2 regions of the Pantoea sp. CFCC18177 genome follow, and region 1 is predicted to be linked to the other one. Evidence: predicted binding sites of a transcription regulator. Region 1 holds the regulator's gene; the other holds the start of a gene.
What was found. The regulator LexA, encoded in region 1, represses DNA repair genes until DNA is damaged. The targets are predictions, from matches to a motif close to TNCTGTATGTACATACAGNA.

Region 1 (11,642 bases):
TTACCGCTGCGGCAAAGGAGTTGGATTTATCCCCCAGCGCGATCAGCCATGCGATACGCAAGCTCGAAGAAACGCTGGAAACACGCCTGTTTCAACGCAGTACGCGTGAAATCATCCTGACAAAAGAGGGCGGCGTGTTGCTGGAACACATCCAGCGAGGCTTTGATGAGATGCAACGTGGACTTGCGTTGGTCACCGCTGATGAATCGCGTCCTTTACGACTGCATACGGCACCCAGCTTTGCCCATCAATGGCTGCTGCCACGCTTGGGTCGCTTTATTCAGGCCCATCCGCATATTGATTTGCGCTTATCAGCCAGCACAGAATATGCCCGGTTTGAGCAAGATGATTTTGATTTGGATATTGTTTATGGTGAGCCGCGGCCCTCACCTTACGAGAAGATCCCGCTGGCGGTAGAAGAGCTGACACCGCTCTGTTCACCCGCCATTGCCGCGCAGATTCAAAAGCCAGAAGATCTTTATCATCAGCCCTTGATCCAATGCGATGTGCAGCTTTACCAGTGGAAAGGATGGTTTGAAGCCAATAACCTGATCCCTCCACGTCACTACGGTCTGCGCTTTGACCGCAGTTTTATGGCGATTGCGGCTGCTGTGGATGGGCTTGGCGTGGTGCTGGAATCGAAGTTACTGGCAGAACGAGAGCTGGCAAGTGGTCGTTTGGTGTGTCCCCTGATTGAGACGACTCAGGAAATCCACTATATCGGCCACTATCTGGTGTTCCCTCGTCATCAACATCGCCATTATGCTCTCGACAGTTTTAAAGACTGGCTACTTTCCCAGCTCAATCTGGCCCAACTGCGCTGATTGATTACGATCACATATTCCCGGCGATGAAAAAAAACAGGCCGCACATTGGGACCTGATTTTTGTGAGATTGTTCACGTCTGAATAGTGAAGATGTTACCCAGATGTGAATTAAGTGGATTAGAAGTTAAATCCGAGCTGCAACATACCGCCCCAGGTATTGTCATCACCCACCGAACCGGCGAGATCCAGATGAACCGTGTTGTTAAACGGTGACACACCCAGACCAGCGGTAAAGACGTTAGTGTCGTTAGATTTCATATCCGCACGATAACCCGCACGTAAGGCCAACCACTCCAGCACGCGATATTCAGCACCCACGCCCGCATACTGGCTGCTCTCTTCAGACTTAAAGCGTTTGGTTTCAGTCAGATCAACATCACCAGCCAGCGTGAACGCACCGTAATTCCATGCCACGCCCGACGTGACCAACGGACGGATTTGGTAGGTATCGCGATAGCCTTCCACCGTTTTCGTATCAATATCACGTGAAATCAGGTTCTGACCGGTGACACCCACTGTCCAGTGGTCGCCAAAATCGGTTGCGACACCGGCATCAATGTTGAAGCCAGTGTCAGAGCTGCGGTACTGACTGTTGTTGATGTTACTTTTATCGAAGTTATAAATACTGGCGGTGTAGTTGTACAACCAGGTTTTCTGCAATTTCGGGGTAACGCCTACTGAAACCGGATGACCGGCAACGTTGAACTCATGGGCCAGTGCAACGCCGTAGTCGGTGACTAATGCTGCCAAACCGTTACCGCTGGACGTTAATTTATCCTGGTCGCCTGGCAAAGGAATCACCGTGCCGTCTGCGACACCGCGCAGATAAGTGATATCACTCTGGGCAACATTGGCCTGCACATGTGCTGTACCGTAGGCTTTGGTGATAAATGCAAAGGGCAGCGTTTCATTTGGCACGGTAACCGCAAAGGCTACACCCGCAGTGCCATGGGCTTTATCACCCTTTAAACCTTCCAGCTGATTAGCCATATCCCCGGCGGCAGCCTTGAGTTCTGGATAGCCTCGCAGATAATCGGCAAACGTCAGATTATCAATCACGTCTTTGTAGCGATCGACGCTGTCGCTGATGTCATCGACTTTGTTAATTAATTTATCGGCGTCCGTAACCTGAACACCCGCCGAAGGGAAAATAATGCTGACGTTATCTTCAGGTTTGGCTTTGGTCATCAATGCCGGGTTGGCCAGCACCGCCGAACTCCAGGTGGATGAGGCGACGCCCGTCCCCCCCATTGCATCGTTGCGTGCGTCATACCATGTACCCGCTGCCAGAGCTGAAGAAGAAAGAAATACCGCATTCAAACCAACAAGATAAGCAACTTTTTTGTGCCTGAATATTGTCTTCACCATGAGCCTGCCATCACCTTTGAAATGTCGCTGAATCACTCAGAAACGAAACAGTTTAGTTAGCCGCTATTCTGAACCCTGGCTAACGCATCATTGCTGTGAACTAAAAGGAAATAGCACTGCTATTCACAGAATTGGCTGCGCAGACACCATTCTGCTGTTTTGTTATGCAGAAAAATGAACAATACGTAAATTGATACCAGAAATTACTTAAGACCTTTTGAACCTTAGACGCTAACCCGGTGAGTTGCAAAGCAAAATCAGGACGGTTTTTATGCTATCTGGCTGATCTAATAGAGAGTATGAAATTGCTGGAATGGATAAGAGTTGCAGAATGGGAAAGTTAATTCATTGATTATCGTGGGTTTTCTTAGACAACATAAGAACAAAAAGCAATCACAGCAGGGTAAAAGTTTGTGTGATAAAATAACATCGCCTGCAACCTGGAGAATGTTTATGTCAAACCTCACGCCCGCACAACTGCTGACTCAAGCAGAATCACTTTGCCTTGATCGCGGCGTGCGCCTGACCACTCAACGCGCTGAAGTGCTGCGTCTGATGGCCGAGCAAAATGGTTCGATCAGTGCCTATGACCTGTTGGATCAACTGCGCATCAGTGAACCGCAGGCTAAACCGCCAACGATTTACCGTGCACTGGATTTCCTGTTAGAACAAGGGTTTATTCACCGCGTTGAATCTAACAACAGCTACGTGGTGTGCCATCATTTTGACGAACCAGCCCATACCTCAGTCATGCTGGTGTGTGACGGCTGTGCGGCTGTCAGTGAGAAACATGCTCATGGGGTGGAAAAAATCATCGCGGGTTTGGCCGATCAGGCAGGTTTTTCACTGCGTCATACCGTCATTGAAGCGCATGGGTTGTGTGAAAATTGTGCAGAAGTCGCCGCGTGTAAGCACCATGACAGCTGCGATCATGACCATGAAATTGAGAGTAAAAAGAAGGTAAGAAAAGGGTAGTTGGCACTTCCTTGTGCCGTGCCGACGGGTGATCGGCGGGGTAGGAGCATCATCCTTAAAGCGGCTGCTTACCAACGGTAGTCATTATTGTGACTTTCCCAGTCTTTGACTTCCGCTTCGGCTTGCTCTTTCGCATAGCCATAACGTTCCTGAATTTTGCCGACAAGCTGATCGCGTTTACCTTCAATGACGGTCATATCGTCATCCGTCAGCTTGCCCCATTTCTCTTTCATCTTCCCTTTGAATTGCTTCCAGTTACCGCTCGCTTCGTCTTTGTTCATCATAATCCTCCACGTCATCCTGAGTGAGATAAGATGATCCCCTATAAAAGCAAGGAAACATCTACACAACGCGCTACTCATTTGCGCCGTTTGAGATAATTATAGTACCCAGCGTGGATTGCGCAAAAAAATACAGAATAATCTGTAGGTTACGCTTCGCTTATCCCGCACTGAACCAGGTGTCACGCTGCCAGTGACGACGCCACACCCACCACAGCGTTACGCCTCGCAACGTAAGAAACACCGTTACCGCCAGCCATAAGCCATGGTTTCCCAACCAGGGGAGTGATAGCAGAGCAACGCCATAACCCACCGCTGCCATCACCATGCTGTTGCGCATTTCGCGTCCGCGCGTGGCACCAATAAACATGCCATCCAGCAGATAGCACCATACGCCGACCAATGGCAGAATCACCTGCCAGACTAAATAGCGATCGGCTATTTCACGCAGTGTCTCCAGCGAAGTGAGCAGCGCCACGATATATGGACCGGTAAAGGCGTATATCAGGGCAAACATTAACGCGACAATCCCCGCCTGACGGCAGGCTGCATGCCAGATAAGTAATAATCGGCTGCGATCTTTTGCCCCGACAGCCTCCCCTGAGCATGCTTCGACCGCATAGGCAAAGCCATCCAGCGCGTAGGCGGTAAAGGTGAGGAACATCAGCAATACCGCGTTGACTGCCACCACGTCTGGCCCGATGCGCGCGCCCAACAGAGTGAGAGAGGCAAAGCAAATCTGCACCATCAGCGAACGCAGCATAATGTCGCGATTGAGCCGGAACAGGCGCGCAGCATCACCGCGCCAGCTTTGCTTGAGCAGCGTAAAATGGATACCGCGCAGCCTGAGCACGCGCGCTACCATCCATAAACCGACTCCCAGCGTCACATATTCTGCCAATGCGGTTGCCGCCGCAGCCCCCGCCACGCCCCAGTGCAGTTTCAGTACGAAGAGTAAATCGAGCAGAATATTGGCCAGGTTCCCAACGATCAGCAGCACCATGGGCGCCCTGGCATACTGCACGCCTAGCAGCCAGCCAAGAATCACCAGATTGGCCAGTGTGGCCGGCGCGCTCAGCCAGCGAATTTCGATAAATATTTGCGCCTGCTGCTGCACTTCTGGGCTACCGCCCATCAACGTTGCCGCGAGAGTGCTCGCAGGCGTTCGCAGCAGCGCAAACGACAAGCCTGCAACCAAAGCAATCAATAAGGGTTGTATCAACGCGCGCGCCAGTGCGGTTTTATCATTGGCACCAAAGGCCTGGGCCGTCAGCCCGGTGGTGCTCATGCGCAGGAATAGCAGCAGCATAAAGATGAAGCTGGTCGCTGTAGTACCGACAGCCACGCCGCCCAGATAAATAGGACTATCGAGATGACCAATCACCGCCGTATCAACCACGCCGAGCAGCGGGACAGTAATATTGGAGAGAATCATCGGCAGCGCCAGCCGCCAGAGTGCTTTATCTGAAGAGGAAAACAGCCGCATCCGCCCGTTCCGTTGTTGCGAAGATCAGCCTGATTCCTCACGCTGAACCACAAAAGTCCGACGCAAAGAATCAGTACTTCATACTGCGATAAGCGCTACCGCAGCGGGGGAGTTCAAAAAGAGATTAGAGCCATTCTCCGTTACGCACGATGCCCACAGCCAGACCTTCAACGGTCAGAGACTGTTCACGCGTATCGACCACGATCGGCTGGAAATCGGTATTTTCGGGCAGCAGATGTACAATAGCGCCCTGCTTTTTCCAGCGTTTTACGGTGACTTCATCATCAATACGCGCCACCACGACCTGGCCATTACGCACTTCCTGAGTCTTATGCACCGCGAGCAGATCGCCATCCATAATCCCGATATCTTTCATCGACATTCCGCTTACGCGTAACAGGAAATCAGCGTTAGGTTTGAACAGATTGGCATCAACCTGATAGTGCGCTTCGATGTGTTCCTGCGCGAGCAGCGGCTCACCGGCGGCTACGCGGCCAATCAGCGGTAAACCTTCGCTGACTTCTTCTTCCATCAGCAGACGAATACCGCGTGAAGCACCCGAAACAATTTCGATAACACCTTTACGCGCCAGCGCTTTCAGATGCTCTTCAGCAGCATTGGGCGAGCGAAATCCCAGTTGCGAAGCAATTTCCGCACGCGTTGGCGGCATGCCCGTCTGGTTAATATGGTCGCGAATCAGATCATAGACCTGTTGCTGCCTTGCTGTTAACGCTTTCATCCCGCCCCCTGGTTGTTTATACAGTCGCTGTGAGTATATACAGGTATTGGCGAAATGAAAACCAAAACAGCGGCGAATTAGCGCAGCGCGGTGAATCTGGAATGGCTATCGCAAATGGGACCAGAGCAGTGTGATCCAGACAAACAGGGCCAGCAAGATAGCCAGTAATACCGCCGCTGAACCCATATCTTTTGCGCGTCCTGCCAGCGGATGCCGCTCTTCGCCGATGCGATCCACCACCGCTTCGATGGCGCTGTTAATTATTTCAATAATGATCACCAGCACCACTGAGCCAATCATCAGCACACGAGAAATGACATCGATATCCAGCCAGCAGGCCACGATAACGGCGATCACTGCGGCGATCGCTTCCTGACGAAATGCCGCTTCATTCTGCCAGGCAGCGCGTAACCCCTGCCAGGAATAACCGGCTGCATTCACTATTCTTTGAAAACCGGTGACATTATTTGCCATGCTGGTGGAACCCTTGATTGATTTTGACGTCAATTTCTCGGCAGCCTGAGGTGGTGTCACCACAGATCTTCGCTGCACTTTCTGGTATGCTTGCCGCGCTTTGCTAACAAGAGGCTTTAAGTTGTCTATGTCAGGTTGGCGTAAACTTTATTACAAATTATTGAATTTACCACTCTCTATTTTGGTAAAAGGTAAGGTCATTCCGACCGATCCTGTCTCCGAACATGGGATCGATCCGACACGTCCGGTGATGTACGTTTTGCCTTATGATTCAAAGGCAGACTTACTGACACTGCGGGCGCAATGTCTGAAACATGATCTGCCGGATCCCCTGGCCCCCTTAGAGATCGATGGTACTCTACTGCCGCGCCACGTGTTTATTCACGATGGTCCGCGCGTTATCCCCTATTTCGTGGCCAATCCAGAATCCGTGAAGCTGTTTCACGATTACCTCGATTTGCACCGCAGTAACCCTGATCTCGACGTTCAAATGTTGCCGGTTTCGGTGATGTTTGGTCGCGCACCAGGACGCGAAATCCAGGGTGAAGCCACGCCACATCTGCGCATGATGAATGGTATAGAGAAGTTCTTCGCCATTCTGTGGCACGGCCGTGACAGTTTTGTGCGCTTCTCGCCGACCGTTTCCCTGCGCCAGATGGCGACGGAACACGGTACCGATAAGTCTATTGCACAGAAACTGGCGCGCGTGGCCCGCATTCACTTTGCGCGTCAACGCCTGGCGGCGGTGGGCCCGCGCTTGCCCGCACGTCAGGATCTGTTCAACAAACTGCTGCAATCCAAAGCGATTGAGAAAGCAGTGGAAGACGAAGCGCGCAGCAAAAAGATTTCCCATGAGAAAGCTCAACAGAACGCCATCGAGATGATGGAAGAAGTGGCTGCGGACTTCTCCTATGAAGCCATTCGCGTCACTGACCGTGTGATGGGCTGGCTGTGGAGTCGTCTCTATCAGGGCATCAATGTCAATGGTGGCGAACGTGTGCGTCAGCTGGCGCAAGACGGCCATGAGATTGTCTATGTGCCCTGCCACCGCAGCCACATGGACTACTTGCTGCTCTCTTATGTGCTGTATCACCAGGGCCTGGTGCCCCCGCACATTGCAGCCGGTATTAACCTGAATTTCTGGCCTGCGGGTCCGATTTTCCGTCGTCTTGGCGCTTTCTTCATTCGCCGTACCTTCAAAGGCAACAAGCTCTACTCCACGGTGTTCCGCGAATATCTGGGCGAACTGTTCAGCCGCGGATATTCGGTTGAGTATTTCGTGGAAGGTGGGCGTTCACGCACCGGTCGCTTACTCGATCCTAAAACCGGCACGCTGTCGATGACCTTGCAGGCCATGCTGCGCGGTGGTAGCCGCCCTATCACGTTTGTGCCGATCTACATCGGTTATGAACACGTGATGGAGGTGGGCACTTACGCGAAAGAGCTGCGCGGTGCGGCTAAGGAAAAAGAGAGCTTCCTGCAGATGGTGCGCGGCTTGCGTAAATTGCGCAATCTTGGTCAGGGCTATGTCAACTTCGGCGAACCTTTGCCGCTGATGAACTACCTGAACAAAAACGTGCCGGAATGGCGTGATGCAATCGATCCGATTGAGCCACTGCGTCCAGCCTGGATGACACCCACCGTGAATGATATCGCGGCGCGTTTAATGGTGCGCATCAATGAAGCCGGCGCCGCTAATGCCATGAACCTGTGTGTTACGGCACTGCTGGCATCGCGTCAGCGCTCGCTCACCCGCGAACAGTTGATTGAACAGCTCGAGTGCTATACCCAGCTGCTGCGTAATGTGCCGTATTCGCCAGAAGCAACGGTTCCGGATATGAGCGCCGAAGCGCTGCTTGACCATGCCATGGGCATGAACAAGTTTGAGACCGAAAAGGACAGCATCGGCGACATCATTATCCTGCCGCGCGAACAAGCGGTGTTGATGACCTACTATCGCAACAACATCCACCACATGCTGGTGATGCCGTCGCTGATTGCCGCCATCGTGCAGCAGCATCGTGAAGTCGATGAAGCGGAACTGCTGCGTCAGGTTAGCCTGGTCTATCCGATGCTGAAGAGTGAACTGTTCCTGCGCTGGGATAACGCCGAGCTGCCTGCGTTGTTGAACGCACTCAGTGCTGAGATGGCGCGACAAGGGCTGATTACTTTGCAGGAAGGTCAGCTGCGCATGAACCCTGCGCGTCATCGTTCACTGCAGTTGCTGGCAGCCGGTATCCGCGAAACCTTACAACGTTTTGCTATTACCTTTGCCATTCTGAGTGCCAAGCCAACGATTAACCGCGGTACGCTGGAGAAAGAGAGCCGTACTTTGGCTCAACGTCTATCGGTGTTGCACGGCATTAACGCACCGGAGTTCTTCGATAAAGCTGTCTTCACGACCTTAGTGCTGTCACTGCGTGACGAAGGGTACATCAGTGATTCGGGTGATGCCGATGCAGAGCGTACTCATATCATGTGGCAGATGCTGGCAGAGCTGGTTACCAGCGATGTGCGTCTGACCATTGAAAGCGCGGTTACTCACGAGTAATGCCTGTTAGAGGCGCACCTGGGTGCGCCTCTACATCAAAACAGATCAATAAACGGCTGGGTATTCAGCAACACCCCGATAAACATCACCAAACCCACATAGTTGTTATTCAGGAACGCCTGGAAGCAGGGATCGCGCTCGCGCTGGGCAATCAGCTTTTGCTGATGCACAAATAAAGCACCCGCCAGCAACAATGACCAGTAAAACGCGCCATTCAGACTCAGCATCCAACCCACCAGCGCCATCAGGCCCAGCGTCGCCAGCTGCAACAAGCCAATGATCAGCTTGTCGTAACGCCCAAACAGAATCGCCGTAGATTTCACGCCAATCTTCAGGTCATCATCACGATCGACCATCGCGTATTGGGTGTCATAGGCCACTGTCCAGCAGATGTTCGCAAAGAACACCAGCCAACAAACAAGTGGTAAGGACTCACTAACTGCCGCCCATCCCATCGGAATTGCCCAGCCAAAGGCTGCGCCCAAAACCACCTGCGGCAAATGGGTAAAGCGCTTCATAAACGGGTAAACCCACGCCAGCGCCAGGCCGCCAAATGACAGCAGAATCGTCATGCGATTCATGGTCAGTACCAGCGCAAACGCCAACAGACCGAGCACCACGAACAGTATCTTGGCCTCTTTCTCCGTCACCGCGCCACTCGCCAGCGGCCTCGAAGCCGTGCGCTTAACGTGGCCGTCAACTTTGCGATCCGCGTAGTCATTGATGACACATCCCGCGGCACGCATGACAAACACACCCAGCACAAACACCACCAGCACGGACAACGGCGGCACGGCCATGCCTGACAGCCACAGTGCCCACATCGTTGGCCACATCAGCAGCAGGGTGCCAATCGGCTTATCAATGCGCATCAGGCGGCGATAGGCCTGCCATTTGGTCATGGTTAAGGTTTTTTCCACAGGTCTTTATCCTTGCTCCAGCGCGCGATACAGCGGCGACGCCGGTAAAAACAGTTCAGTTAACATCAGCGGCTTGCCCGACAAACGCAGGCGAGAACGGCGTCCCCATAAATCCTCGACCTGACCGGGATCGATAAAATCACGGCTAAGGGTTGAGGAAGCAAACAAATAGCGACCCAGCGGACGGGTGCCGAGATTTTGCAGCATCAGCTCGGGGCCATTCAGCGTGCTTTCAGGCACCACCGTACGGCCAATTAACCAAGGCTCACCATCACCGCAGAGCACGATCTCACGCAGCCAAAATCGTTCGTCAGCAGGCAGGAACTCCGCTTCTTGCGCCATTTCGTCGGCACGGATAAAGCTTTCGCGGATCAGTTCAACCGTGACTTTCTGGCAATGTTGCTCGAAACGACGCGTCATCGAGTCTTCTTCCAGCAACCAGTCAAGTAATGGGGGCGAGAGTAAGGGGGAAGAGGCTGGCAGCCAGTGCAGTGCGCGTAACTGGCGCAGCGCTTGATGCGACATCAGGACATCTCCGGAAAAAAAGTTGCCCTAGTTTAGCGCAGAGAAACCGACGTGGCACTGTTGGTTGTGCCACGTCAGGAAGAAGATGTTATTCGCGCTTTAAGCGATTGCTGTTCGCCAGCCACAACGTGATGACCAGAATCAAGATCGCCGCCGAATAATAGAGCGTATCGAACGGATTTTTATGGTCAACGATGATCAGGCGGATAATCGCGGTGATACCGATATAAATAAAATAACGCAGCGGGAAGTGATAGCCCGACTGGAAATACTTCACGATCAGCGCGATAAATTCGAAATAGAGAAAGTAGATGACGATCCCTTCAATCAGCAGGTAAGAAGAGGCCTGCTCACCGGTGCTGAACAGTACCGTGGCTAAATGAATCGTCTCTTTCCCCAAAAACACCACGAGGATGATGGCCAGAATCACCAGGCCAATATTCAGAACCCACTGCTATACCGAAGCAATAAGCTGCCCCGGTGCTGATTTTGTTGTCATTTTTTGCGCCTTATCGTACGAGAACTCTCTGGCGCTATCATGCTGTAGTGTGATCGAAATCACAATATGCTACACATCAACATCCACACAGAGCGCGTCGTAGCGCCAGTACTCACAATCGCAATCGATCACCCTGCGCTGCCGATCGCGGTTGATGCGGGTGATCAGCAAACCTGGCGTCCCGCTGGCCACATTCAGCGCGGGTGCGGCTCTTGCGGGTAGCGGTCCGGGAAGAATGGTGAAACGCGCGCCACCGTAACGAATGCCGTAACGCTGATCGTAAAGGTCTGTGATGGAACGCGTGAGGTCTTCATCTAATAGACCGGGGAAAAATGCCGGGTTGAGGTAGTGCTCAACATACAACACCGCACGGCCATCAATGCGTCTCAAGCGGCGGATGCGGTAAACCTTGTCACCCTCCAGCAGATTTAAATGCCGCGCGATAGCCAGCTGTACAGGCACTTCCCGCGCTTCAATCACTTCGGTGGTCGCCACCCGTCCCTGCTCAGCGGCCATCGCATGAAAATGGCTGTGATGAGCCGGGTTATAGACCAGCCGCGGGGGCGCCAGAAACCAACCGCGACGCAGTTCGCGATAAATAATCCCCTGCACTTCCAGCAAGCCAAGCGCTTCACGCAGCGTAATGCGCGTGGTGGAGTAGTGTTCGCTCAGGTTCCGCTCTGCTGGCAGGCGTCCGCTGGCAAATTCACCGTTTTCAATGCGTTCGCACAATGCTGCGGCAATCACGTCCGCCGTTTTCGACGACATTTTACAGCCTCTTATTAGTGCAATATCTGCACTATGACAGTTCGATGACTACAATATGACAAGCATATCCCACGCTTTAGCGCGCCGTATCCGCATGTGGAGCTGCGTGCCACACCACATTTCACCACCATGGTCATAAAACCTTCATCTGATCGGGCTAAATTGGCTCGGTTCTTGCTGGACTAGACCAAGACGTCCCACAACTTACACCCGGAGCCACTGAGATGAA
Region 2 (11,642 bases), on a different contig from region 1:
CTGCGTACCATTCAGACCCAGTTGAAGAGCATGCTGACCAATGCGCAGAGCTCTTCTACTTATAAAACTCTGGCACAGATTGGTATCACTACCGATCCGACAACGGGTGAATTGGAAACCGATTCTGACAAACTGGAAACGGCGCTGACCAGCGATCCAGACGGCGTAAAAGAGATGATCGTCGGTGATGGCAAGACCACCGGGATCTCCACCACCATCGCAACGAACCTGACTGGCTGGCTTTCCAGTACCGGTATCGTGCAGGCCGCCACTGATGGCGTGAGCAAAACGCTGAACCAGCTGACGACTCAATATAACGACATGAGCACCCGTATCGACAACATGGTGGCGCGTTATAAAACCCAATTTACTCAGCTTGATGTCCTGATGAGCTCGCTCAACCAGACCAGTAGCTATCTGACACAGCAGTTCGAGTCATCCAGCAGCTCTAGCTCCAGCAGCTCTTCTTCATAAGGAGTGATCATGTACAGCGCAAATGGCACTAAAGCCTATGCAAAAATTGGTGTGGAGAGCGCAGTGATGAGCGCTAACCAGCAGCAGCTGGTCTCCATGCTGTTTGACGGCGCGCTCAGCGCGCTGGTACGTGCCCGCCTGTTCTTGCAGGATGGCAATATTGAAGGCAAAGGTTCATCGCTGTCGAAAGCGATCAACATCATCGAAAACGGACTTAAGCAAGGTCTGGTGGAAGGTAGCGGCGATGAGCTCACCGATAATCTGGTGGGGCTTTACGCCTATATGGTCCGCCGTCTGCTGCAGGCCAACCTGCGAAATGACGTAGAAGCCATCGAAGAAGTCGAAGGTCTTTTACGCAATATCGCTGATGCCTGGAAAGAAGTCGCACAACCTCAACACCTTCAGGACGCCGTTTAATGAATAACGCACCGCAACTGATTACCGTTTACCAACAGCTACTCGATCTCAGCCATGGAATGCTGCGCCTGGCCGCAGACGGCGAATGGGATGACCTGATTACAAAGGAGATGGATTATGTCAGTGCGGTGCAAACATTGGCCCGCTCGACGGAAGCCGCGTCGCCGTCCAGCCAGCTGCAGGATCAGCTGCGCCCGGTACTGCGTCATATCCTCGACAATGAGAGTGAAGTCAAACGTCTGTTGAAATTGCGTATGGACGAGCTGACGCTGCTGGTGGGCCAGTCATCTAAGCAGAAATCGGTGATGAGCGCCTACGGCAAGCAAGGTAATGTGTATTTGCCGCAGAGTTCGTGATCGTCATGAAGTGTGAATGAGAAAGGGTGAGCCTCGTGCTCACCCTTTTTTTATTACTTCTGTGCAGGCACCGACACCGGCTCCATAATTTGCGGCTGAATATTCTGAATCACCGCGTCATTTGGGCGTTTCGCCACCTCTTCTAAGGCCTGCTGGCACTCTACGGTTGGACGATCGACCTTACGCATCCGCAAGCCGTCATAACGCAGCTCACCGTTCTGCAGGGTAATCGGCATCACGCGCACCTGACGTGTCACGTTGACCCAATCATCGCCCAGGCGGGTTAATTTGCCCGGCTTGGCAATCACGCGCTGCCACTGGCGGCAATCCAGCGTATCGCCCTGCGCACCGATAATCAGGCTGCCGATAGCTTGATCACTGATCAGCTTGCTTTGTGGCCCCACGGTCTGCCAGTTACCTTGTAATTCCTGCGGTGCCGGGGTTTTTACTGCCCCTTCATAGCTGGTGATTTGCGCACATCCGCTCAATGCCAATGCGGCCAGTACCATCCACTTTTTCATTATCGATTCCTACGCTCGCTTCAATGCCCGGTACGTTATAATTTTTCGCGTAAGTTACGCAAGGAATCTTCATTAAAACCCGGTGGTTCCTGACAATGTTCCCGGCGCGCGTTACACTAGCGCGCAAGATGATCAGCAGGAATTCCGAATGAAAACCCCAGAAGAGTATTACGCACAAGCCCGCACCATGTTTTTTGCTGCGCATGCCGATTTCCAGGCCGCGCTGGATGAGTTAACCGAAAGTGATGCGCGTGCGGCTAACCTGTCTTTGCGTCAACTGCGTGAATGGCATGCCGAGCGTATTTACGCGGCGTTCCTGCGCCAAAAGAAACTGGATGGCATGCTGTTTTCTATTCAACTGGCCGAACCCGATAAAGCGGTTGCTGCGGAAGCCATTGAAACCTATTTAAAATCTCATGCGGAAGCGCTGGGGATGACGTGGGAAGAGTTCTGTATTAAGAACGAACTCTAAGCGGAGCGGTACTAAAAAGGCGTCTCAGATACACCTCCAACCACACAAATGACCAAGGAAAAAGTTGTACAACACCATCGAAGTTGTATAACTTATCTCTGACGGCTTAGGTCGTAGATTGTCCTTGAACGAAGGTGCTGTTGCACCGCCTCTGGAGGAGTTGCTGGATTTCCCCTCCAGAGGTAGTATTTTTTCCCCTACTCTTCGCGCTCAATACCCTTCACCTCAACATAGCTCGCCACCGCCAACAGACGATTAATATGGGTGAGCAGCAGATCCACATCCGACTGCAAAAACTCATGCCCGCTGCGGGAAGCCGTCACAATCGCATCCTGAACGGTATCGCTAATGGTTAAGCTATTATCCTGCTTCGCATGAATCAGCAAGGCCGCGATCAGTAATGATTGCGCTTCAACCTGCGCCACCAGCTCTTTTGCTTCCGTATCCATTTTTGCCATTTTCAGCAAGATATCGATCACCAGTTGCCGCATGTCTACCTCCCAATGAGTCCATTTCCCTGTGTAACGCTGTTGAGTATCAGCGCAAATCCTGTGCGCCGCTTGCCAGAAAGAAAAAATTTCCAGCCGACTAGCGTCGATGACTTGCTACTGTTTTTATTTACAGTAATATGACGCACCCTTTTGAAGAATGGAATGCCCTGATGTTTGTGGAGCTGATTTACGACAAGCGCAACGTTGCCGGTTTGCCAGGCGCACGCGAGATGATTTTGCAGGAGCTGGAGAAGCGCGTGCAACGTGTATTTCCTGAGGTTGAGGTGCGCGTCAAGCCGATGGAGCGTAATGGGATTGATACCGATTTGAGTAAGAACGAAAAAGCAACTATCGCACGTATTGTCGAAGAGATGTTCGATGAAGCGGATATGTGGCTGGTGGCCGAATAGGCCACCCGCACGAAGGGAAATTAACTTTCTTGTTCGCTGTGATTGATGGTGATCTCTAAATCCTGAATCGTCTGCTCAATGTCATCCAGCAGTTTGCCCTGCTTATTGAGCAGCGTGTCGAAACGTCCCGCATACTCTTTATCCTTATACTCGCCTGCATCGAAGGCTAACCAGTGGCTGGAAAGCGTCTCGGTGTTGGTCTGTGCGTAGTGACGCATCTCTTTAAGCTGTGAGGTGACATCACGCAGGTAGTCGGTTTTGGTTTTGACAGTCTCTGTATCACTCATGGTGTCTTCCTTTTTGCTTAATAAGCCTGTTTAAATAACGTCTGAATGATTAAAGTTAGTAGAAAATATCGAGACTGCCTTAGGAATAATCGGAAGGTTAAATCGGGCGGCCAAATGACCGCCCGTATAGTTACAGATACTTCCGTGCTAACGCTATCAGCTCATCCTTGGCGGCTGCCCCCAGCTTCTCCACGCCCTGCTCGACAAAGTTAAATGCCTGCGTGAAGTCTTTAACGCTGGCACTCACATCCTCGCTGACGGCAGAGACAGCGGCTGAACTGGCGGCTGCCGCAGGTGCAGCAACCTCCGGTGCTGGCGCACTGCTCGCATCCGGTGCCGCGATCTCATTAGCAAAACTCTCCAGCGGTGACACTGTGCTGGTATCCGTGGCGGTGGTCGGTTCAATAACAGTTTGGTCGCTCATAACTTTCTCCTTCTTGCTGAATAAAGACCGCAACTGATGAAGACGAGTTGCGATCCGCTTAGTAATACTCATCATGGCCTCCTTAATGCGTTGATTCTGGTGGCGCGTCTTCGGTAACAACCTGCTTAACTTTGTCTGCCGTTTTGTTTGCCGTGCGGTCTGGCAAACCATCGAGTTTTTTCTGCAGCGCCACCAACTGGCTGGTCAGTTCGGCTACGCGAGCTTCGCGTCGATCAGAGATGGTTCGGTACTGCTGGCGAATATCCTCCACCCGGCGATTGGCACTGTTATTGACGAAAACAAACATGATGGTCATTGCCACACACATCAGTGACAGCACCAGCAACAATCCGCCCAACAGCAGCTGACGCCGATGACCTCTGACTGAAAATTCACTGTTTATCTGCACCATCGCGACTCTCCTCAAGGGTGGTAATCAGTTGATTGATTTGGCTACGGAATTTGTCACTGTGATCCGATTCCGTGGTCGCCAGTAAAATGCCCAGCGCGTTCTTGATCAGCCGTAAATCGGTTTCCAGCGAAGAGATACGCCGGAGATTTTTATCGTGCCGGATGCGCAGATCATCATTCTCCCGGCGCATCAGCGCGTGGCTCTCCTTGAGAAGCATCACCTGCTCTTTGTAGCTGGTGATGATCTCGCCGCCGGCGCGATTGCTGGTGACGATGGCTGCAATGCCAGCCATTAACGGTTTCCAGAACACAGCTGCCGCGCCGCCGCCGAGAAGCAGCGCACCGACACTGGTCACCAAACTACTTTCCATGCCCCACCTCTCAACACTGGCAAGGAGTCCGCCCCAGAAGCACATTGACTGCCCTTGCCAGGTGCGCAGCCAACGCCTGAATTTAAGTTTACTTTAGTTTATGAATTTAAGTATACTTAAGTAAAGCTTCCGGGAGTTGTCAAGATGATGAAAAAAGAATGTGTTGGTGAGCGTATTCGCAGTCGCCGTAAGGCGCTGAAATTGACGCAACAGGCGTTGGCCAAGGGTGTGGGCGTATCACATGTTGCTGTTTCTCAATGGGAAAAAGAGGAGACCGTGCCGCGCGGTGAGAACCTGTTGCGGTTGGCAGAATGGCTGCAATGCACTGCGGCATGGATCATGGATGGCGAGGGTGAAGTGTTTAGCGCACCGCTGGCGATTAACCACCTCACCCCGCTGCCATTGATAAGTTTGACGCAAGCGGCGCAGTGGATGCATGAGCAACGGTTGGCGATGCAACAGCAGGCCACACGCTTTCTCTACAGCGATATCCTACTCAGCGAACAGTCGCTGGCCGTGATGTTAGAAGATGGTTCCATGCAACCCGACTATCGGCAGGGTGATACGTTGATTTTTGACCCCACCGTCACACCACAACCTGGTGATGTGGTGCTCGCAGAGGTCAATGGTGTGGCGCAGGTTCGCGTTTTCCGACTGTTATCTCAGCGTCATGACGAACAAATTTTCTCGTTGCGCCCCTTAAACGAAGATTTTCCTGTGTTGACATCATCGGAGAACAAAATGCAATTGATTGGAACGTTGATGGAAATGCGTCGTTATCGCGCCGATTATCTCACGCAAAAAACCCGCTAATAAGCGGGCCAAGGTGGAGAAAACTACGGCAAATATTACAAAACGTCGGTCAGATGATCGACGACAACCCTCCCGTGCACATCCTTTTGTGTAATTCGATAACTGACGCAATAAGAGCGGCGGGTACTGAGTTTATCAAACAGCGCGACACTGCCCTTCTGCTTGCCGTCTGCGCCAACAATGCACCATTCGGTGACATCTTCCTGACCGCGGTTGTTGAGTCTTAACACGCTCTGTTCAACTAAACTATCGCTATCATCAATCTTTAAATAATCGCGTAACATCATGCTCACCTCTGGTTAACGAGGTCAAAGATACGCTTTTTATTTATCCATTCAATCGAATTTATTTATCGAAATCACTGCGCGAATACACTTAATTAACAATTCGATTTGACGTCTATTGCCAGCCGCTTCGGTTAACCTGTTATTTGAAAAAAAGTTTACCGTTCGGCCGATCAGCTATGGAGATAATTATCCAAGGCCTGCTAGTGTAGGGCCACAATAAAGATATGTCCGGACAATCGCTATGCTCACCACTATCCTCTATCGCAGCCATCTTCACGAACACGTGCCGATCAACACGCTTAAAGATATGGTTGCTAAAGCCAACACCAAGAATAAACGCGCGGATGTAACAGGCATATTACTGTTCGACGGCTTGCATTTCTTCCAACTGTTGGAAGGCCCGCGTGATGCCGTACAGGGCATTTATCATCGTATTAGTGCGGATGCCCGCCATCATAATTTGGTAGAGCTCATGCATGACTTCGCGCCAGCACGGCGCTTTGGCAAAGTGGGCATGGAACTGTTTGATTTACGCGAACACGACAAAGATACGGTTCTCCAGTCGGTATTGGATAAAGGTACCTCACGTTTCCAACTGACTTATGATGATCGCGCGCTGCAGTTTCTGCGCACCTTCGTGATGGCGCGCGATAAAGACAACTACTTTGAACTCCCTGCCGCTACCATGTGGGATTTCATCGCTAATGAATCATCGCATACCGTGCAAGATGACGTGTCAAACCCACCCCAGGACTTCCGCTTTGCGTTCCAGCCGATTATCGATCCCTTTGCACGTCGCATCGTGTCCTATGAGACGTTGATTCGTACCCCAAAAGGGGGGTCACCCCAGGAATACTTTTCTGCTTTCGAAGGTGAGGCGGTTTACTACGCGGATATCCACTCGAAAAAACGTGCATTTCAACTTGCAAGTACCTTGAACATTGGCGATCACAGCCTGGCGATTAATTTACTGCCAATGTCGCTGGTGACAGTGCCGAATGCCGTCGAGTTCTTGTTAACGGAAATTGAGGCGAATGGCCTGGTACCTGAACAGGTGATCGTTGAAGTGACCGAGAACGAAATCATTTCACGGGCAGATGAATTCACAGCAGAAGTCAGAAAGCTAAAGGCAGCGGGGATCAGCCTGGCATTGGATGATTTCGGCGCAGGGTTTGCCGGCCTGTCACTGCTCTCCAAATTCCAGCCCGACAAGATTAAAATTGACCGCGAGATCATCAGTGACGTGCATAAAAGTGGGCCGAAGCAGGCCATCGTGCATGCCATTATCAAATGCTGTTCTTCTCTGGAGATTGCCGTCATTGCCGAGGGTGTGGAAAAAGCTGAAGAGTGGATGTGGCTGGAGGCGGCAGGGATCAGTCAGTTCCAGGGATATCTGTTCGCGCACCCGCTGTTGAGCGGATTCCCAGCGGTGGCCTGGCCCGAAATTAAATAGCGCTGTTCAACAGACAAAAACCGCCTGACTTTGGGCGGTTTTTCATTTAAAGCGGTGTAAAGCCCGGTGGTAATAATCGATCGCTGATGACTTGATAGTTCATCAGCTTAAAAGAGCTGAGGGTAATCGGCACTGCAACACAGGGACGATACCAGCCAAACTGCCTAATATAACGCCACACCTCTGGCGGGTTATCTTTATCTCTAACCCAGTAATAACCTTCTTTCATCTATGTACGCTTCTTGTCGCTGCCCTCAAGAGCAGGCATTTATCAACGACGGCATACTAACACACAGATGACAGGAATGATCAGTAAGTGATTGTTTTAATTAGCGCTTCGCTTATTTTCAGCATTAAGACAAACGACAATTCACACCGCGAGCAATGCCTTTCAAACTATGCCACTACACCTGCATATTCATGATGTCGGTATAAGCAGACACCAGTTTGTTACGTACCTGAATCCCCATCTGCATTGAGATAGAGGACTTTTGCAGATCGACCATCACATCATTTAACTGAATGCCGGGTTTACCCATTTCGAAATCTTGCGCCTGGGTGCGTGCCGCATTTTGCGTATCGCTGATTTTATCCAGCGCTGCTTTCATGGTCGCACCGAAATCTACCTGACTGGTTGACTCGGCCTGCTTGCCGCTGGCCTGCAGCGACGTTAACTGCAGCTGCTGCAACACACCATCAATTGCCTGAATCGACATTGCCTGTTCCTCATTGAAGAAGGGTTCACATTTTCACGCTGGAAAAGTTAACACAGTGTCAATAGGACAAAGGCGCTAAATAAACGTAAAAACCACGGCTTATCCAGCCATCGAAGTGACCCGATTCATCAAATAATGCCAGGCATAAGATTGGAAGTTCATTTTTATGTCTTCCTCAAAACAGTTCGCATTGCAACAAGGCGGTAAGCGGGCGCATCCCCGGGAGCTTACATCAGTAAGTGACCGGGGTGAGCACGAGAAGCCAACGCAGTTGCAATGCGAAATGTGAAGAGGAAAGTCAGGGAGTCTGTTTTGTTATCACAACTAACCCGGTCAATTATGTCAGGCAGGAAACGGTCATGAATGCGAGTGCAGCCGCCACACAAGATACCGCAAAGAAAGGCTTCAGTGACCTTCTCGCCCGTCTGCGCGCGAATCCGCGCATTCCCTTAATTGTTGCTGCAGCTGCCGCTATCGCAGTGGTTTTTGCGTTGGTGCTGTGGGCAAAAGCGCCGGACTATCGCGTCCTTTATAACAACCTCTCTGATGAAGATGGTGGCGCAATTGTCACGCAGTTGACGCAAATGAACATTCCTTACCAGTTCGCCGAGAACGGCGGTGCCTTGATGGTGCCCGCCGATAAGGTGCATGAACTGCGTCTGCGTCTGGCGCAACAGGGGCTGCCGAAAGGCGGCTCCGTTGGCTTTGAGCTGATGGACAATGAGAAGTTCGGCATCAGCCAGTTCAGCGAGCAAATCAACTACCAGCGCGCGCTGGAAGGTGAACTGGCGCGCACCATGGAAACGCTCGGTCCGGTGAAGAGCGCCCGTGTGCATCTGGCCATGCCTAAACCCACTCTGTTCGTGCGCGAGCAGAAAGCCCCTTCTGCCTCCGTCACCCTGAACCTGCAACCGGGTCGCGCATTAGATGAAGGGCAGATTCAGGCTATTCAGCACCTGGTTTCGAGCAGTGTCGCGGGCTTACCGCCAGGCAACGTGACCGTGGTGGATCAGGCAGGTCGCCTGCTGACCCGTTCAGACAGCGAAGGCCGTGACCTGAATGACGCGCAGTTGAAATATGCGTCTGAAGTTGAAGCGCGCTATCAGCAACGTATTGAAGCGATCCTGAATCCTATTGTTGGCCAGGGCAATGTGCATGCGCAGGTAACAGCGCAGATTAACTTTGACCGCAGCGAACAAACCGACGAGAAGTACCAGCCGAACGCTAATCCGAACAGCACGGCGATTCGTTCACGTCAGACCAATACCAATCAGCAGAACGGCAGCCCATATCCAGGCGGCGTACCGGGTGCGCTGTCTAATCAGCCTGCACCGGCCAATACGGCACCGGTTAATAACCCGCAGCAGCAGAACAATGCCAACGGCCAGAATGCCAATGGTCAGAACAACGCGGCGAACAACGGCACCACCACCAGCACCGCACAGAGCAGCGGCCCAAGCAATTCAAGCCGTAACGATACGGTCAACTATGAGCTGGACCGCACCATCCGCCATACCAAAGTGAACGTGGGTGATGTGCAGCGTCTGTCGGTCGCGGTAGTGGTCAACTACCGCGATGACGGTAAAGGCAAAGCGGTTGCGCTGAACGACCAACAGATCAAACAGATTGAAGACCTGACCCGTGAAGCGATGGGCTATTCGCAGAACCGTGGCGACAGCGTGAATGTGGTGAACTCGCAGTTCAACACCACGGAGCCAACCGGCGGTGACCTGCCGTTCTGGCAGACGCAGGCCTTCTTCGACATGTTGATGAGCGGCGGTCGCTGGCTGCTGGTGGCGCTGGTTGCCTTCATCCTGTATCGCAAACTGGTTCGTCCACAGCTGATGCGTAAGAAAGAGCAGGAGAAAGCCGCCGCCGAAGCGCTGGCAGCCCGTGCTGCAGCCATGGAAGAAGAAGAAGCCTTCAGCGTGCAGCTCAGCAAAGACGAGCTGGAACAAGAACGTAAGTCGAATAACCGCATGAGCGCCGAGGTGATGAGCCAGCGCATCCGCGATATGTCTGAGAACGATCCGCGCGTCGTGGCGCTGGTTATCCGTGAATGGATGGGTAATGAACTATGAGTCTGACCGGTACAGAAAAAAGCGCCATCCTGATGATGACCATTGGTGAAGAGCGCGCGGCGGAGGTGTTCAAACACCTCAACCAGCGTGAAGTCCAGCATCTCAGTGCGGCGATGGCCAACATGAAGCAGGTCTCGCATAAGCAGCTGACTGAAGTGCTGCGCCAGTTTGAGGCCGATGCCGAACAGTTTGCCGCGCTCAGTCTCAATTCCAATGAGTACCTGCGCTCCGTGCTGGTTAAAGCCTTGGGCGAAGAGCGTGCCTCCAGCCTGCTGGAAGATATTCTCGAGAAAAACGAGACCACCAGCGGCATGGAAACGCTCAACTTTATGGAACCTCAAGCGGCCGCCGACCTTATTCGCGACGAGCATCCGCAGATCATCGCCACCATCCTTGTCCACCTCAAACGGGGTCAGGCGGCAGATATCCTGGCGCTGTTCGACGAGCGTCTGCGTCACGATGTGATGTTGCGTATCGCCACCTTTGGCGGTGTCCAGCCAGCGGCGCTGGCAGAACTGACCGAGGTGCTCAACGGTCTGCTGGACGGTACCAACCTCAAGCGCGCGAAGATGGGCGGCGTGAGAACGGCGGCAGAGATTATCAACCTGATGAAAACTCAGCAGGAAGAAGCGGTTATCGAAGCGGTACGCGACTTCGATGGCGAGCTGGCGCAGAAAATCATCGACGAGATGTTCCTGTTCGAAAACTTGGTGGAAGTGGACGACCGCAGCATCCAGCGTTTGCTGCAGGAAGTGGAGTCCGAGCAGTTGCTGATCGCCTTGAAAGGTGCAGAGCAACCACTGCGCGAGAAATTCCTCAAAAACATGTCGGCACGTGCGGCCGATATCCTGCGCGACGATCTGGCCAACCGTGGCCCGGTACGTATGTCGGCGGTGGAAAACGAACAGAAAGCGATTCTGCTGGTGGTACGCCGCCTGGCCGAATCTGGCGAGATGGTAATTGGTGGTGGCGAGGAAACCTATGTCTGATGCCTTTTCCGCCCGTGCGTGGCAGCGCTGGCAGCCTGATGATTTAGGCAGCGCATTCAAAGTAGAAGTCGAACCGCAGCTGGAAACGCCCGCTGAAGAGTTCGAAGTCAGTGCTGAAGTTGAGCAACAGCAAATGCTGGAGCGCATGCAGCAGCAGATGCGCAAAGACGCGCAGACGCAGGGCTACAGCGAAGGCTATCAAAAAGGGTTTGCCGAGTCGCAGCAGAACGGTTACGACGCGGGTTTCCAGCAAGGTCTGGCTGATGCCCAACAGCAGCAAGCGCCTTTGCAAGCGCGTATGCAGCAGTTAGTCAGCGAGTTCCATCACACGCTGGAAGCGCTGGACAGCGTAATTGCATCACGCCTGATGCAGCTGGCGCTGGAAGCGGCACGAACCGTGATTGGCCAGGCCACCCAGGTGGACGGCACCGCCCTGCTGCGTCAGATACAGCAATTGATTCAACAAGAACCGATGTTCAGTGGCAAACCACAGCTGCGCGTGCACCCGGATGATTTGCAACGCATTGAACAGACTCTGGGCCCGACGCTGGATCTGCACGGCTGGAAATTACTGGCTGACAATTCCCTGCATCCTGGCGGCTGTAAACTCAGTGCCGAAGACGGCGATCTCGATGCCAGCGTGGCCACGCGTTGGCAAGAGTTGTGCCG

Region 2: a site for LexA is predicted at 2,847-2,866, ahead of ACPUC8_RS23565 (DinI-like family protein). Genes of this name have one in related genera too.

What each region holds. Positions count from the first base shown of each region.
Region 1 covers NZ_JBNBPL010000017.1:71,937-83,578, reverse strand. The annotation lists gene ACPUC8_RS17295 (LysR substrate-binding domain-containing protein) at 1-824, shown strand, start outside; gene ACPUC8_RS17290 (conjugal transfer protein TraF) at 945-2,195, opposite strand; gene zur (zinc uptake transcriptional repressor Zur) at 2,649-3,170, shown strand; gene ACPUC8_RS17280 (CsbD family protein) at 3,239-3,451, opposite strand; gene dinF (MATE family efflux transporter DinF) at 3,612-4,937, opposite strand; gene lexA (transcriptional repressor LexA) at 5,062-5,676, opposite strand; gene ACPUC8_RS17265 (diacylglycerol kinase) at 5,782-6,150, opposite strand; gene plsB (glycerol-3-phosphate 1-O-acyltransferase PlsB) at 6,278-8,701, shown strand; gene ubiA (4-hydroxybenzoate octaprenyltransferase) at 8,737-9,603, opposite strand; gene ubiC (chorismate lyase) at 9,628-10,146, opposite strand; gene psiE (phosphate-starvation-inducible protein PsiE) at 10,235-10,591, opposite strand; gene ACPUC8_RS17240 (UTRA domain-containing protein) at 10,715-11,413, opposite strand; gene ACPUC8_RS17235 (ABC transporter substrate-binding protein) at 11,638-11,642, shown strand, end outside.
Region 2 covers NZ_JBNBPL010000033.1:10,940-22,581, forward strand. The annotation lists gene fliD (flagellar filament capping protein FliD) at 1-474, shown strand, start outside; gene fliS (flagellar export chaperone FliS) at 484-891, shown strand; gene fliT (flagella biosynthesis regulatory protein FliT) at 891-1,247, shown strand; gene yedD (lipoprotein YedD) at 1,301-1,768, opposite strand; gene ACPUC8_RS23555 (DUF6388 family protein) at 1,917-2,240, shown strand; gene iraP (anti-adapter protein IraP) at 2,438-2,731, opposite strand; gene ACPUC8_RS23565 (DinI-like family protein) at 2,902-3,141, shown strand; gene ACPUC8_RS23570 (hypothetical protein) at 3,162-3,428, opposite strand; gene ACPUC8_RS23575 (hypothetical protein) at 3,559-3,852, opposite strand; gene ACPUC8_RS23580 (hypothetical protein) at 3,935-4,264, opposite strand; gene ACPUC8_RS23585 (hypothetical protein) at 4,245-4,634, opposite strand; gene ACPUC8_RS23590 (helix-turn-helix domain-containing protein) at 4,779-5,447, shown strand; gene ACPUC8_RS23595 (hypothetical protein) at 5,483-5,731, opposite strand; gene ACPUC8_RS23600 (diguanylate phosphodiesterase) at 5,976-7,187, shown strand; gene ACPUC8_RS23605 (hypothetical protein) at 7,234-7,416, opposite strand; gene fliE (flagellar hook-basal body complex protein FliE) at 7,592-7,903, opposite strand; gene fliF (flagellar basal-body MS-ring/collar protein FliF) at 8,263-9,984, shown strand; gene fliG (flagellar motor switch protein FliG) at 9,981-10,973, shown strand; gene fliH (flagellar assembly protein FliH) at 10,966-11,642, shown strand, end outside.